3 regions of the Methylobacillus methanolivorans genome follow, and region 3 is predicted to be linked to each of the others. Evidence: predicted binding sites of a transcription regulator. Region 3 holds the regulator's gene; each other region holds the start of a gene.

Region 1 (3,282 bases), on a different contig from region 3:
CTTGTCGGGATAGCTGTCGAGGTCAATCCCAACCACAAGCCCTAAGCGCTTGGCTGCCTCGACGGCGGAAGCACCCTTGACGTAGACCGCATCGACATTTCCTGTAACCAGTTCGTCCAACCCTGCCCACAAGCTACCCACTACCTCACGGCTACGCCTGCCATCTCCACGACCTGCCCCAGCTGCGGCAACCTCGACGAGTTCGACGTCATCCAACGTCAAGCCTGCGATGCCAAGCGCACCTTTGTATCCATGCAGGCTCATGCCGCGCGCGATGCTACTGCCGCGCACATGATCCTTGATCGGGTGATCAACAAAAGCGGGCAATGCCAGACGTTTGCCCTTGAGCTGGTGCGGCTCGGTAATGCCGGAATCAGGCCTCACCAAGATCGCCTGCCACTCGTCTATCCATGTCAGGCCAATCAGGCGTGTCGGCGCATATTGCGCACGCGCTGCGATCGCCAGCAAATTGCCCCCCTCACGGATGAGGGTAGGCAACTGGTGGTCATAGTGATGCCGGTTGTATTCTCGTGGGCCGTCCTGCAGAGTTGAGACGGTAATGCCATCCTTTGCAAACTCTTCGTCCAGCCAGCCCAGCTTATAAGCAATGCCGGTCGCAGTCGGCACCGGGCAACGGGTAAACCATATCTGGTCTACGCTATTTATTAGTTCGCTCATTGCCGACCCCTCTATTAACGCAGGTCAGTAGCTGGTAACAGGTTCAAGTCCTTGGCCTGGTCATAAATCTTGGCCATCTTCCATTGCTGCGCCAATACGCCAGGGCCGTAATCACGGGAGCCTCCGATCGCGTCAGCCAAGGTCTGGATTTGTGCACCTTCTTCAAGAATTAGGATAAATTCAGCAGTCTTGCGCAACCCCTGCTTGCCCCAGACGGTAGAGCCTCCATTGGCTTCCAGAATTGCGGTGTTATGCGGATTGAGCTTGATCTGATCCAGGATGAAATCCACCTCTTGCTGTCGGCGATCTATATAAATAGGAATTTCACGAATCAGGTTATAACGCTGCACCGGAACATAACGAATCGGCAGTGTACGATGGGTTTGCGCCCAAGCACCCAGATAGGGGGAATGCACATGTGAAATCGTCGTGATATCCGCATGCTCCTTGAAGAGCTTGGTATAACGGGTCGAGCCAGCCCCGGTGCCCTTGCCTAATACCACATTACCCTCAAAATCTACTACAACAGCCTGCAATTCACGGCCATCCCAATTAAATGGGCCTGGGTCATTCACGATTACCAGCTTCTCCTCGCCGGGTACGCGCTCTACAAAACCTACCGTCCCGTTTGCAGTAATGGTGCCGGTGTTGCGAAATGCGGCAAACGCGATCTTGGCGTCAGCCAAGACCTGTGCAGCAAAAGCTTCTAGATCGTTTTCTGTCTCAATTGCGGTTACGGTCATCACTCACCTCTATAGTCGTCATGAAAAGCTGGCAAAGTTGCAAGCATCTTGATGACAAAGTTGGCAAAACACATGCCAAGAGCGAAGGGCATTCATTAAAAACAAAATAATTGTTTTATTTCATATAGATAATTATTTACTTGCAAAAATGACTTCTCATCCAACCTGCTACAAAATCAACACCTGCTGCAGAATCAACAGTGAGCTTCGCCGCTGAACTGCGTCAGAATCAACAACATGCTGTGAGGCGCCACTTCTTTATTTCAAATAAGAATATAGATATGAAAATATAGTTTTAGACCAGCTAAAGGATTATGCGTATATTGGGCAAAGTTTCTACACTGAAAGTCCCCAAGCAATGCATGCTGAACTATGGAATTATGAGCGGGCATTCGAAAGTGCTGATCACGTCATCACGCACCCCAACCCCAGCTCTGTCAGCCTATCTGTGCGCGCAAGCGCACTGGTTTTCAGCGACCCAAGGTCCCAGGCCCTATTGAATCTGATTGAGAAAATTGCCGCCAGCAACGCCACCGCTCTGATTATTGGCGAGACAGGCACAGGCAAGGAACTGATTGCCCGTCATATCCATGCACTGAGTAACAGGAGAGATGGCCCTTTCCAGGCGATCAATTGCGGAGCTTTCTCAGAAACCTTGGTAGAGAGTGAGTTGTTCGGCTATGAACGTGGTGCCTTCACCGGCGCAACCAGTGCCAAAACAGGATGGTTTGAATCAGCCAACGGCGGCACATTGTTTCTTGATGAAATTGGAGATCTGCCCCAGTCAACCCAGGTCAAACTATTAAGAGTGTTGCAGGAGCGTGAAGTCGTTCGACTTGGTTCACGCAAGGCCACGCCAATAGATGTACGCCTGATTGCCGCTACCAACGTAGACCTGGAAGAAGCCGTACGTGCTGGACGATTCCGTGAAGATTTATACTACCGCATCAAGGTAGTACCTATTGACCTGCCTCCTCTGCGCGAGCGCCCGGGCGATATCTTGCCTTTGGTAGAGCATTTCCTGAATGTCTACAAGTCACGCTTGCATACAGATATTCCCAAGCTTGCACCCGACACTATTCAGCAATTACTGCACTATCCTTGGCCAGGAAATATTCGAGAGCTCGAAAATGTCATTCATCGCGCATTACTGATTTCAACCTCTGGAACCTTATACCCAAAAGATTTAGGTTTGCCACCGATAGGAACAGCTCCACTCGAAAAACCAGAATTAAAACCGGTGTTAACAGCGTATGGAACCAGCAAGTTAGAAAATACGACCTCTCAGGCAAGTGATTTAATACCGTCACTGACCACACTGGAGACCTACCAGCTAGAACGCATTCTTAACCAGTTTTTTGAATCACCCCCACCCAACCTATTTGAGCTGGTCAATGCACTTTTGGTAGAAAAGGCCTATGAATTCAGTAACAAAAACCAGGTACATACCGCCAAGCTCTTGGGGATTAGCCGCAATATCTTACGTGCAAGATTAAAGGAACTGAATCTGATTGCCTAAGCACTGAAATAACAAAACCACCCTAAGGTGGTTTTGTTATTTTCTTGAATATTCACGCTTGTGAAGTACTCGACTGATCAGCCTCTCCACGGATGGCGGCTATTTTTGTTGTGAGGAAATCATCAAAACCTTTTTGCACCAGCTCATAGGTTTTAGCAATACCCGCAGCAATATCACTACCCTCTCCCAATACATTCAGTCCAGTCAGGATATCTTTAGCCTCAGCATACCCCTTCTCGAAACCACCACGGATTAATGCCACGAAATCACGCGCTACTGTTTCCGGATCTTTATCCGGGTAACGCGCAGCATAGGCATCAAAAAAACCTGTAGACATCGACA
Region 2 (3,282 bases), on a different contig from region 3:
GTTTGCTTTCTATACTGCTGTTGCGAATAACGATAGTGCTCGGGAGCTGATGCAGCAAGAAAACCTCAGGGAGCTAGCCGTCGTATTACTGCAAAAAGTACGGGAAAATGCATCTATAGACTGGACCATTAAAGAAAGTGCAAAAGCCAAACTGAAAGTGATCGTCAAACGCACTTTACGTCATTTTGGTTATCCACCTGATATGGAAATTCTGGCAACTGAAACAGTACTTCGCCAGGCAGAATTGATTGCGGCTGAGTTGCAACGCTAATATTTCGTTAATTTGATAAAAGAAAACCCAAAGCCCTGCCTAGCAGGGCTTTGCGGATATATACAATGACTGCAGGTGACTATTCATCCTGCCCAGCAGCGAGGTTAGGCGTAGCTGCAATTTTGTGGATGGATAAGTCCGCGCCATCATATTCCTGCTCGGCATCTAACCGCAAACCAACAACCAGCTTGAGTGTGCCATACACAATAAAACCACCAGCCAGCGCAACCACCACACCCAGTGCAGTGCCTAATGCCTGTGATACCAGGCTGACGCCACCCATACCACCCAGTGCAGTGGCTCCAAAGATGCCAGCGGCGATACCGCCCCAGGCACCACATATCCCATGCAAAGGCCACACGCCCAGCACATCATCAATCTTCCAGCGGTTCTGTGTCAGGGTAAAAGTCCAGACAAATACTGCCCCGGCTACCAGACCAATCACTAAGGCCCCAAGCGGATTGACCACATCAGAGCCAGCGCAGATAGCAACCAAGCCAGCCAAAGGACCATTGTGTACGAAGCCAGGGTCATTCTTGCCTGCCAGCAAGGCGGCCAGGGTGCCACCCACCATCGCCATCAGTGAATTGAGCGCCACCAGGCCCGTGACCGCATCTACAGTCTGGGCAGACATGACATTGAAGCCAAACCAGCCCACAGTCAGTATCCAGGCGCCAAGCGCAAGAAAAGGGATGCTGGAGGGTGGGAAAGCGTGCAATTTTCCATCCTTGCTGTAACGCCCAATACGCGGCCCAAGTAACAATACGGCCGCCAAGGCGATCCAGCCACCCATGGCATGCACAACTACAGAGCCGGCAAAGTCATGATACGGCGCACCGAAAGAGGCTTCCAGCCAATCCTGGAAACCAAAATGACCGTTCCAGGCAATACCCTCGAAGAAAGGATAAACCAGCCCGACAATGGCAAAGGTTGCTGCCAATTGGGGATTAAACCTGGCTCGCTCGGCAATGCCACCTGAAATAATGGCAGGAATAGCAGCGGCAAACGTCAGCAGGAAAAAGAACTTCACCAACTCATAACCATGGTGTGCAGAGAGCGCTTCGGCCCCCTGCAGGAAACCGACACCATAAGCCACACTATAACCAATGAAAAAGTAAGCAATGGTAGACACTGAAAAATCCACCATGATCTTGACCAGCGCATTGACCTGATTCTTGCGGCGCACTGTGCCAACTTCAAGGAAGGCAAAACCGGCATGCATGGCAAGCACCATAATAGCGCCTAGCAATATAAAAAATACGTCATTTCCTGACTGCGTAGTATCCATTTTATCTCCTAGATTCATCGTGCTATTTTTATAGTGCGGTATTCTTAGCAAAAACCAGGCCAATCAATAACCAATTGTTTATTAATAACTTACCTACCAACACAACCACACAACGCACCAAATTAAAACCATCGACCGTGCATCGCACCAATAAAGTGCAATTTTGAATTCACCACTTCCAGTTTTGACACCTATCATGAATTTATGCACCATGAACCGGTCTCAACAGGCCTCTAACCGGAAAGTGACCGCATGTTTGAATCAGCCGAACTTGGCCATAGCATCCCTGATGACCTCTACAAAAAAGAGCTTCCTGCTCTGCGTGAAGCCTTGCTTGACCTTCAGTTCGACCTGGCTGAGGCCAAGGTTTTCCCCGTGCTGATTCTGATTGGTGGTGTGGATGGTGCGGGCAAGGGAGAAACAGCGAACCTGCTCAATGAGTGGATGGATCCACGCCTGATACACACTTGTGCGTTTGGTCCGGCCACGCAGGATGAAGCTGAACGCCCGCATATGTGGCGCTTTTGGCGGGAATTACCCCCCAAGGGCAAAATCGGTATTTTCTTCGGCTCATGGTATACCGCACCGATTTTGGAGAATCTGGAAGGTGGAAAACTGCGTAAAAAGCTGGATAGCCATCTCAGCGATATTGTGCGTTTCGAGCGTATGCTGACCGATGAAGGCGCACTGGTCATCAAGCTCTGGTTTCACCTTTCCAAAAAACAGCAGAAAAACCGCATTGCCGAATTGGAAGCCAATCCCAAGACACGCTGGCGCGTCACAGAGCAAGATAAGCAACATCTGAAGCACTATGACGAGTTCCGCACGCTGACTGGTCATATCCTGCGTGAAACCAGCACTGCCAACGCGCCCTGGATGGTGATTGAGGGGTTTGACCCCAACTATCGCAGCCTGACAACAGGAAAATACTTGCTCGATATCATCCGCGCCCGGCTTGATAGCAAAGCCCCCCCGCTGCGCAAGGCAGCTGCGCCTGCCCTGGCGCTCAAACCCGTGGACGATCTCAATGTGCTCAATACGCTGGACTTGAGCAAATCCCTGGACAAGGATGACTACGAAGATCAGCTTGAGGAATATCAAGGCAAACTTAACCTGCTCACCCGGCACGAAAAATTCAACCGGCTTTCAGTAATTGTTGCTTTTGAAGGTGTAGATGCCGCTGGCAAAGGTGGCGCCATTCGCCGCGTCACCCAGGCGCTTGATGCACGCACCTATAGCATCATCCCTATTTCGGCTCCGTCAGATGAAGAAAATGCTCAACCCTATCTCTGGCGTTTCTGGCGACAATTACCGCGCCGTGGGCGCGTCACGATTTTTGACCGAACCTGGTATGGCCGGGTGTTGGTAGAGCGGGTGGAAGGTTTCTGCAGCACTCAAGACTGGATGCGTGCTTACGCAGAAATCAATGATTTCGAGGAACAATTACTCAATCACGACATCGTACTGGTGAAATTCTGGCTGCATATAGATCAAAAAGAGCAGTTGGCCCGCTTCAAGGCAAGGGAAGACACCGCGTTCAAGCGCTACAAAATCACCGACGAAGATTGGCGCAATCGTGAGAAATGGGACGACTATCAACGAGCAGTCTGCGACATGATAGACCGCACCAGCACCGAGCGGGCACCCTGGACATTGGTAGAGTCCAATGACAAGAAATACGCACGCATCAAAATACTCAAGACGATTTGCGACCAGCTAGAGC
Region 3 (3,282 bases):
GGACGCATTTTGCTCGACGGCAAGGATTTGAGCCGCATGCCTATCCATCAGCGTGCACGCATGGGATTGGCCTATCTTCCTCAGGAACCGTCAATCTTCCGCAAGATGACGGTGACGGAAAATATCCAGGCGATCCTTGAGTTGCAGGACATGACGGCTGAGCAGCAAAAGGAGCAGCTTGAATCTCTGCTGCAAGAGCTCCATATCACCCATATACGCAACAGCATGGCGGTGAGCCTGTCCGGCGGCGAGCGTCGCCGCGTGGAAATTGCCCGATGCTTGGCCACCAACCCCAGCTTTATCTTGCTGGATGAGCCTTTTGCCGGGATTGACCCAATTGCGGTGTTGGATATTCAGAAGATCGTACGTTTTCTGACTGAGCGTAACATCGGCGTGTTGATCACTGACCATAATGTGCGTGAAACATTGGGTATCTGTGATCGGGCTTACATCGTGAATGAAGGCCGTGTCTTTGCATCAGGCAAACCCGGCGAGATCATCCATAACGAAAGTGTCAGAGAAGTTTACTTGGGCAAGGATTTCCGCCTGTAGTCAAAGCAGAATTAGAGAGATGAAACAAAGTCTACAGCTAAAATTTTCCCAGAACCTGGCATTGACGCCGCAGTTGCAGCAGTCGATCAAGCTGTTGCAACTGTCTTCGCAGGAGCTTAACCAGGAGTTGGAGTCGCTGTTGCAGGCCAACCCATTACTGGAGCGTGTTGATGGCCCTGATGGTGCGGCTGAAATGTCGGAAAGTTATAGCCCCACACCGGATGTCGCGGTAGCTACGCCAGCTAGCGATACACCTGCGCCTGCGAGCGAAGATGTGCCACGTGTTGATGAATTTGGTGGTGGCGATGATTATTTTGAATCTTTCCAGGGCAGCAACCGCTGGGAAGAGGGCGGTTCCAACAATGATGATGACAATGACTTCAGCTTCCAGGAGGCAGTCAATCTCACCCTGCGCGAGCACCTGTTAAGTCAGATCAAGCTACTGCCGTTGTCTGAGCGTGACCAAACGCTGGCAATGGTGCTGGTGGATGCCATCAATGATGATGGTTACCTTGAGCAATCCCTGGAAGAGCTGGCAGAACTGATGCCGGAAGAGCTGGAAATAGACCAGCTGGAGCTGGAAACAGCGCTCAAGCATATCCAGAACCTTGATCCGCCCGGTATCGGTGCACGTAACTTGGCAGAGTGCCTTGCGCTGCAACTGCGTGCGCTGCCAGAAGATACGCCTTATGTTGATCTGGCCATCAAGGTTGCCGAGCAACATTTGCCCTTGCTCGCGAGCCGCGACTACACACGCTTGCGTAAGCTGTTGCATTGCGATGACGATGTGCTGAAAACCGTGCAGCAACTGGTGACCCAGCTTAATCCTCGTCCAGGCGGAGAGTTCAGCCATATCACCTCGGATCATTACATCCAGCATGAGATCGTGGTGAAGAAGATCAAGGGCATCTGGATTGCCAGCCTCAATGATGAGGTCGTGCCTAAGTTGCGTATCAATCAGCTGTATGCCGGTATCCTGAAACGCAACCGCGATAGTTCGAGTCAATATCTCATGAGCCAGATGCAAGAGGCAAAGTGGATGATCAAGAACATCCAGCAGCGCTTCTCCACCATCTTGCGCGTGTCGCAGGCGATTGTAGATAGGCAACGCAACTTTTTCGAGCACGGTGAAGTAGCGATGCGCCCATTGGTGCTGCGCGAGATTGCCGACGAACTTGGTTTGCATGAGTCCACTGTTTCACGCGTGACAACGCGCAAGTACATGCTCACACCACGTGGTGTCTACGAATTGAAGTATTTCTTCGGCAGCCATGTGGCGACAGAATCGGGCGGGGCGTGCTCTGCCACGGCGATTCGTGCGTTGATCAAGCAGATGGTGAGCGAGGAAAACCCGAAAAAACCACTGTCTGATAACCAGATTACCGACATCCTTGGCAAACAAGGCATAGTTGTTGCAAGAAGAACCATAGCGAAATACCGCGAGTCTCTACAGATACCCGCGGCCAACCAGCGCAAGTCGCTTTGATTTGCGCGTTTTTCAAGTAAGGAGAGCGTTATGAATTTGCATCTGACCGGACATCATCTCGACGTTACACCAGCTCTGCGCGAATATGTGCAGTCCAAGCTGGCCCGACTCAGCAATCACTTTGATCATGTGATCGACCTCAAGGTGACGCTGAGCGTGGAGAAGCTGGTGCAGAAGGCGGAAGCCACCTTGCATGTGCCGGGCAACGACCTGCACGCTGAATGCGGGGCAGAAAGCATGTATAGCGCGATTGACTCGTTGGCTGACAAGCTGGATCGCCAGGTAGTGAAGCACAAGGAAAAAGTCAGCAACCATAATCAGGCATCTGGAGGCCTCAAGCACCAGCAGGCAGTTGAATAACTCCCATTGAAATGCTGCAAAAGAGTGCCAGATCAATGATTCATGCATGGATTTGGTACTCTGGCAGCCAGTTTCCTCCCTTGTTTTCCTCCAAGGTATTAAGCACACATGGCTGAAATCAGTGTTACCCAGCTCTACAAGGATACGCGCCGCAAACTCAAGCTGAAATGGGTATCAGGGTTAGCTGGCGGTGATAACCCCCTCACGAGTGAAACGGTGACCAAGCCATCACTGGCCTTGGTTGGACACCTGAATTTTGTGCATCCCAACCGTGTACAAGTGCTGGGATGTGCCGAAATGGATTATTTGCGCAGTCTCAAGACGCGCGAATTGCTCCAGGCGATCAAGAATCTGTTTTCTGCTGACCTGGCCGCGATTATTGTCGCCAATGGCGAAGAGGCTCCGGATGAATTGGTGGCAGCCTCGGATGAATTTAGCACGCCCTTGTTTACCTCCCCGTTGCGTAGCCCTGGCCTGATGGATGTGTTGAGCCACTACCTTGCGCAAGCGGTTGCTGCATCGGAAAGCCAGCATGGTGTTTTTATGGAGGTGCAGGGCTTTGGCTTGATGATCAAGGGCACGCCAGCCATTGGTAAAAGCGAATTGGCGCTGGAGTTGATTTCACGCGGCCATCGGCTGGTTGCCGATGATATTGTCGATTTTTATCGTATTGCGCCTGACCGGCTCGAAGGGCGTTGCCCGCCGTTACTGCAGGATTTTCTCGAAGTGCGTGGGCTGGGCGTACTGAATATCCGTGCCTTGTTTGGCGATAACGCTGTCAAGCCAACCAAGCCCTTGGATCTCATCGTGCAACTGGAAATGGCCGATACCATGGTGCCGCTAGATCGGCTCAAGATTAAATCCCAACATGAGCAAATCCTCGA

Evidence for each region. Region 3 encodes sigma-54, which starts transcription at its own class of promoters, with help from an activator protein. Its sites were predicted from a motif close to TGGCACNNTTCCTGCT; they were not measured.
Region 1: the regulator sigma-54 is predicted to act here: its motif matches at 1,484-1,499, upstream of LG202_RS05135 (class II aldolase/adducin family protein).
Region 2: the regulator sigma-54 is predicted to act here: its motif matches at 1,606-1,621, upstream of LG202_RS02795 (ammonium transporter).

The regions. Positions count from the first base shown of each region.
Region 1 covers NZ_BAAILT010000002.1:827,696-830,977, forward strand. Annotated here, with positions in the region: gene LG202_RS05130 (ABC transporter substrate-binding protein) at 1-678, opposite strand, end outside; gene LG202_RS05135 (class II aldolase/adducin family protein) at 693-1,421, opposite strand; gene LG202_RS05140 (sigma-54 interaction domain-containing protein) at 1,780-2,940, shown strand; gene LG202_RS05145 (DUF5610 domain-containing protein) at 2,993-3,282, opposite strand, start outside.
Region 2 covers NZ_BAAILT010000002.1:304,873-308,154, reverse strand. Annotated here, with positions in the region: gene LG202_RS02800 (type I restriction endonuclease subunit R) at 1-271, shown strand, start outside; gene LG202_RS02795 (ammonium transporter) at 351-1,559, opposite strand; gene pap (polyphosphate:AMP phosphotransferase) at 1,812-3,282, shown strand, end outside.
Region 3 covers NZ_BAAILT010000003.1:117,632-120,913, reverse strand. Annotated here, with positions in the region: gene lptB (LPS export ABC transporter ATP-binding protein) at 1-552, shown strand, start outside; gene LG202_RS09445 (RNA polymerase factor sigma-54) at 572-2,038, shown strand; gene hpf (ribosome hibernation-promoting factor, HPF/YfiA family) at 2,069-2,398, shown strand; gene hprK (HPr(Ser) kinase/phosphatase) at 2,507-3,282, shown strand, end outside.